Regions from separate parts of the Thermodesulfovibrio yellowstonii DSM 11347 genome, predicted to be linked through region 2. Evidence: riboswitches for the same ligand, from Rfam matches in the RefSeq annotation. Region 2 holds a riboswitch; the other holds the start of a gene.
What was found. Region 2 has a riboswitch for cobalamin ahead of THEYE_RS05855 (TonB-dependent receptor). Riboswitches for the same ligand answer to the same signal wherever they lie in the genome.

Region 1: linked by a shared signal. The riboswitch ahead of metE (5-methyltetrahydropteroyltriglutamate--homocysteine S-methyltransferase) and the one ahead of THEYE_RS05855 (TonB-dependent receptor) in region 2 are both predicted to bind cobalamin.

What each region holds. Positions count from the first base shown of each region.
Region 1 is NC_011296.1:487,349-490,767, reverse strand. Features, by position in the region: gene metE (5-methyltetrahydropteroyltriglutamate--homocysteine S-methyltransferase) at 1-1,655, opposite strand, end outside; cobalamin riboswitch at 1,686-1,862, opposite strand; gene THEYE_RS02485 (hypothetical protein) at 2,493-3,035, opposite strand; gene THEYE_RS02480 (Wzz/FepE/Etk N-terminal domain-containing protein) at 3,119-3,419, opposite strand, start outside.
Region 2 is NC_011296.1:1,155,584-1,159,002, reverse strand. Features, by position in the region: gene THEYE_RS05865 (HepT-like ribonuclease domain-containing protein) at 3-353, opposite strand; gene THEYE_RS05860 (nucleotidyltransferase family protein) at 350-661, opposite strand; cobalamin riboswitch at 1,145-1,359, shown strand; gene THEYE_RS05855 (TonB-dependent receptor) at 1,388-3,352, shown strand; gene THEYE_RS05850 (Dph6-related ATP pyrophosphatase) at 3,340-3,419, shown strand, end outside.

The DNA of each region.
Region 1 (3,419 bases), 670 kb from region 2:
GACCACTGAAGAATTGTAACAGCACCTGTCATAATTCCCTTCACTGGTCTTGGGGTGAGAGATTGAGCATAGAGGGTTTCCTCAACTGTAAGAGCTTTGTCCCTCCATACATCTCCGTAAATTACCGGTGGTCTTACACATCTTGAACCATAAGACTGAACCCAGCCATTTTTAGTTATCGCAAAGCCTTTTAGTTTTTCAGCAAAAAACTCTACCATGTCTGTTCTCTCAAACTCTCCATGAACAAGCACATCTATGTCAAGTTCTTCCTGAATTTTTACAGCCTTTTCAATCTCCTGAAAAATAAACTTTTTGTATTCCTCCTCAGTTATCTTGCCATTTTTATAATCTGCCCTGAATTTTCTTACTTCCTTTGTCTGAGGAAAGCTTCCTATGGTAGTTGTAGGGAAAAGAGGCAGCTTGAGAGAATCCATCTGCATTCTGTATCTCTCTTGAAATTCGGGTTTTCTTAAAATAGCTTTTTCATCTATGCTTGAGATTTTGCTCCTTACCTCTGCCTTTGAAAATATCTCATGGACTATACTTTTCCTTGCTGGCAAGGCTGCTCCATCATTAATTGCTCTTTTGAGAATGGTTAACTCTTCAAGTCTCTCATTAGCAAAGCTTAGCATGTTAAGTATATCCTCTTGAATATGTCCTCTCTCTGCCTCAACAGTTATTGGAAGATGAATTAGTGGAGATGAATTGGAAAGCATAATCTTATCGGTAACTCTGAAAAGTCTCTCCAGCATGCTCATAACAACAGTAAAGTCTGTCCTCCAAGGGTCTCTTCCCGATACAACTCCAGCAATGAGAACTTTATCGGATGGAAATCCAAGAGTTAGTATATTTTCAAGATTTTCCTTGCCGTCTACAAGGTCAAATCCAAATCCATGGACAGACAGAGAGAAAACAAGTTTTTCATATGCTGAAACCGCTTCATAATAAGTTTGAATATAAACTTTTAAAGTAAGTCCCTTTGTCAGTTCCCTGTAAAGACCTGTTAAGAGTTCTATCTCCCGCTCTTCCATATCCATTACCATTGCAGGTTCATCAATCTGTATTTCTTCAACTCCTGCTGCATCGAGTTTTATGAGGAGCTTTTTATAGGCAGGCAATATTTTTTCCGATAATCTTTCCACTCTATCCATATTTAACTTCGCAGACTTCAGATAGGTAAAAGGTCCCACTATGACAGGTTTAGTTTTTACGGATAGACTATCTCTTAGCAAAGCAAATTCCCTAAGGGGCTTGTTTTCCATAAGCTCAAACTCTTCATCCTCTATTTCTGGCACAATGTAGTGATAATTCGTATTAAACCACTTGGTCATCTCAAGGGCTGGAAGCTCTTGAGTGCCCCTTGCCATAGCAAAATATCTATCCAAGGGGTCTGAAATTCTGTTAAATCTCTTAGGCACAGCGTTAAACATTACTGAATGGTCAAGAATAAAGTCATAAAGGGAAAATTCATTAGATGGAATGAGGTCAACTCCAGAGGATTGAATGACTTTAGCATTCTGGATGATTAAAGAATTGGCAGTCTCTAAAAGTTCTACTTTTGAAATCTTCCAGTTCCAGTAGTCTTCCAGAGCTTTTTTTAGTTCTCTCTTCGGACCGATACGGGGATAGCCAAAGACAGTGGTTTTAATCTTCATCTGCTCCTCCCACGAGGCATTTCAGAAAGCCAAAGGCTCTCTGACTGGATAGGTCTTCCGGCTTTGGGCTCTCTTCAACCTACTTGCCCGCCTTCCCAGAGAATTTGCTCTCCAGTGGCATGCGTGGGCTTTCGTTCCCAACACGGCTGCGGGGCAGCGGAGGATTCTCACCTCTCTTCCCTTAAAATCCAGTTAGGTTAAAGTATAACAAAATATATCCAAATCTTTCAAAAAATTAGTATTCGGTCATTTCTTGTCATTCAGAACTAAGTGAGATATCTGAGCCGAAAGGGTCATCCCGAAGGCTTGTCCGAGGGATCTCCCCCTTAAATCGGAAATGAGGATATTCCTCGCCTTCGGCTCGGAAGGATGATTTTCTGTAATTCCGAACACTCTGAATGGATGTGAGAAATCTCTCTTATGTTTCAGTTGAAAGGAAAGAATTCCTCGTCACTCATGGCTCCTCTGAATGACACTTCTCTCTGTCATTCCGAGGGGTCCCAATGACCCCGAGGAATCTGACCTGTAGGGGTCTTTGCCTACGACTCAGGGCTTCCCTACGGTTTGGAATGGACAGTCGTATTCTGTCACCCCGAGCATTAGCAAGGGGGCTACTTCTTTGGAGACGGAGATTCCTCGTCACTTATGCTCATTGGAATGACAGGGAAAAGGGATTGGAACGACAGGAAGAAGTTCGGAATGTCCGAGTGAAAGCGGAATGACAGATGTGGGTAAATGAAAAATAAAGGTGTTAGAGTTTATAGAATTTCAATAAAATGTAACTTTTTTACCATGTTCACATTATATAAAGAAGGAAATTTTTGGATGTAAACATTATTACATGCCGATAATGCTTTCTATCTTTTTAACTCTATCTCTTATCTCCAGATACTGCCTTTTAAGCTGGTTTTCAGCGATAATTCTTTCCTGTTCCTTTTTCTCCATGAAACCAGCCAGTCTATCAAGATGTGTAAGAAGTAAGCCAAAATCAATAAGATCAAATTTTTTATGAAGTTCTCTAACATCGCGCTCGTAGTGTTCAAGCATACTCAATATATTTCTTGAGAATCTTTCAAGTCTTTCAGAAATAGCTTCTATATATGTATTAAAGTCTTCTTTGGTGATATAAATTTTAAGATCATCTCTGGTTACCATCTCAGATTTTATGTAGTTAATCTCAAACATAAACTCTGCTTTTAATTTATTCAGGTCTTCTTTTGTTGCGAAGGCTTTCAAGTCCTCCTTGGTCGCAAAAGCTTTCAGATCTTCTTTAGTTGCAAAGGCTTTCAAGTCTTCCTTTGTTGCCATCTCCTGTCTGAAAATATTAAATTCTTCCTTTACTGCTTTTCTTACAATTTCTAATAAAGTTTTCTCATCCATAAAAACCCTCCAGTCCTTCTACTACACCTATTATAAAAATCTTCAATTTTATTTTCCCATAACTTGACAGTATAACATGTGCTTTAATTTTTCCTTCTTGCTCTAACATTATTCCACCACTCAGCCACAAAGGCAAGAAAAATCCCTGAAAAAAGTGCGCTTATTCCAGCCACAGCTATAATGAGCTTTCTTTTTGGTTTTACGGGAGAATCAAGAGAGGTAGGCTGTTCTATAACGCTTAATATGAAATTTTTATTATTTTTAATTTTTTCTTTTTGTGTTGATATTGCCTCAGCGTAGGTCTGAGAGGTTTTTCCAAGCTCCTTTTCAAATTCATCTATTGCATACCTGAGAATATCCTCAGCAAATTTTTTATCCTTCTGT
Region 2 (3,419 bases):
TCCTATTTATTTTTCTTCATAATATCTAAAATTTCTTCAATTAAAGGTTTTACTTGAGGAATGTCTCTTTTAACTGTTTCCCAGACTCTTTCATAAATCACACCAAAATATTCATGAATTAGTTTATCTCTCATCCCAGCCATTTTTTGCCATGGAATTTGAGAATATTTTTTTCTTATATTTCCAGGGATTTTTTTAACAGCCTCGCCTATTATCTCAAGAGCCCTGATAACCGCATAAACAGTTTTTGTATCTTTGACAAATTCCTCATAATTCATTTCAGATATGAAGGTTATTGACTTGTCCATTGCGTCCACAATGTCATTCAAATAATCTTTTATCTCTCTTTTCATAAATAGATTACTTCCCTTAATATATTCTTACCTATATAAGGTTTTAATGCTTTTTTTTCAACCAAATCCACTTTTATGCCCACTTTTTTTCTTAAATAATCCTCTATTTCAATAAAGTCAAAAAGGCTAATTCCTGCATTTTCCTCAAACTCAACAAGAATATCAATATCGCTATTTTTCTTTTGTTCTCCGCGAACCCAAGAACCAAACACTCCAATCTCTTTAATTTTGTACTTTTTTACTAATTCAGGTTTAAGGTTTTCTAAGATTGTCCTAATTTCTTTTAATGTTTTAACTTTTTTGCTCATTTTACCTAATATTTAGCTTTAAAGTATAAAATTTATCTTTTTCTATTTTATCTAATCGGAAAAACTTCTTCAATTTATTTTTTCTGTCATGTTTTTTCCCTTTCGCATTTTTAAGATTGAATTTATGCAATATTTTACAAATTAAATTCTTGCAACTCTCTCCGAACTCTATCCGATTCAAAAATAAAATCCAATAAATTCAATAAGTTATCCCCTCTTTCAGCGGGTTCGATTCCCGCTGCCTCCCAAAAAAACCTTGAAAATCAATTATTTTTCTTTCAAAAACTCTATCCTTAATTTTACAAAGTTCTAAAAAATACTGAATCTCTGATATAAACAGAAGCAAACTATAGGGAGACAAGAATCAAAATAGACAATATTAAAGCAGTTATATACCTGAGTTTTTTCTAAAAAATATTCACTACGGGCAATTTCCTTGAAATCAAAGCAATAGTCATTTTGAAACCTCTGGATATAATTTGTTATACTTTAACCTAACTGGATTAAGGGAAGAGGGGTGAGAATCCCCCGCTGCCCCGCAGCCGTGTAGGGAACGAAAGCCCGAGCTTCAGATGTCTCAAAGCATTCGGAGAATTTGAAGCATAAGCCACTGTTATGGGTAAGACCATGATGGGAAGGCGGGCAAGTAGGTAAAGGAAGCCCAAAGCCGGAAGACCTATCCAGTTGGAAGTCTTAGACTTCCAGAAAACCTCGCGGGAGGGGAAAATGGTTTTCTTTATTCTATTTTTCTGTCTTATATTTCTTGTCAATTCAGCCTTAGCAGAAGAATCCCAACTTGAAGAAATCATTGTAACAGCAACAAGAGTTGAAGAACCGAAAAAAGATGTACCTTATTCTATTCAGGTTATAACCCAGGAAGATATTAAAAATTCCACCGCTAAAAATGCAGGGGATTTAATTGTGGAATCATCAATTGGTCATGTTCACAAATATCCCGGATTATCTACAAGCAGTATTGGATTGAGAGGATTTAGAACGGACCTTTTTGATGACCTTAAAAGCAGAGTTCTAATACTTATAAATGGGAACAGAGCTGGAACAGTAAATCTTGCAACAATTCCTGTGGATGATATTGAGCGAATTGAAATTGTCAAAGGACCAGCTTCAGTGCTTTATGGTTCTTCAGCAATGGGTGGTGTAATAAACATAATTACAAAGCAGGGGAAACAAGAGGGTATATATGGTTCAATTGGAAGTGAAGCAGGTTCATGGAAATACTGGAAAACAAAAGGTGACTTGAATGGTAAAAAAGGTGTGTTTGATTTTTATGTTTCAGCCAACAGGTCTTCAATGGATGAATATTCTACCAGAGATTATGGAAAAATAAAAAACACAGGATATAATGATGAAACTGTGTCAGCTCGTTTTGGATACAGTTTTTTTGATAAGCAATATATATCTTTCGGATTTCAACACTGGATGGGATGGGATATTGGTTCTCCCGGAGCAAGATACTCACCAGATCTTGATGATTACAAAGATATTGAAAGAAATAGATTTGATCTGGAGTATAAAACAGAGACTTTTAAAGGAGGATATTATTTCACGAAAATAAGTGATGAAGACCATGAAGGAAGTACAGGGAATTCGGAACTTACATTGAAAAAAACAACTACACAGGGTTTAAGCCTTCAGAAAATATTTTCAATGAATGAACAAAGAATTATTATTGGAGCGCAATGGGATAGGATAGAGGTTAAAAGCTCAAGAAGCACAGGTGCTCCTTATAATCCAAACTCGGAGTATGATAGTTATGGTTTGTTTTCTGAAGGAAGATTAAGTTTATTCAATAAAAAACTTTTAGTAAATGCGGGGGTTCGCTATGACTATTTTGAAGATAAAATACTGCCTACAGAGGGTATCACAAGCTTAAAGCCAAGAAAGGAGAATCTTGACCATGTCACTGTAAGAGGAGGCATTATATACAAACTTACAGATAATCTTTCCATAAAGAGCAATGCTGGAACTGCATTCAGAGCTCCTGCTCCTGATGAGCTTGCAACTGATTATGTTTCTTCATGGGGAACCCGTTACATAGGAAATTCAGATTTAAAACCGGAAAAAAGTAAATCATATGATGTAGGAGTTGCATGTACAAAGGATTTATTCAAGAGTGAACTTACATTTTTTCACTCAATATTCAAAGATAAAATCTTGAGTTATTACGATAGCACCCTTAAAGCTCAGACTTTTAAAAATGTTGAAGGAGCTATAATTCAGGGTATAGAAGGAAATTTTTCATATGATATTGGGTTATTTGTTGGTTTAAATTTTTCTCTTGAACCTTTTTTAAACTTTACCTATCATACAAGATATTCAAGTAAAGATGAAAGTGAGATACAAAAGTATGGAAAAACTCTTCAATATATTCCAAAGTCCACTGCTGCTTTTGGAATAAAAGCAGGAAAAGATAAATGGGATTTAAGATTGATTGCAAATTATGCTGGAGATGAAAAAGTTGTTGACTGGAATCCTTCGTCTTCAAACTATGGGAAGGTGATTACTAAAAATGATTTTACTGTTGTAAACCTCAAAGGTTCATACAGACCATTAAAAAATTGTGAACTGACAATATCCATAGAAAATTTATTTGATAAAGGGTATGAGTATGTTCTGTATTATCCAATGCCAAGAAGAACAATCATAGGAGGACTTAAATGGATATTTTAAAGGCTTTTATCTCATGGAGTGGAGGGAAGGAAAGCTCGTTAGCCTGTTATAGAGCAATGACAAAGGG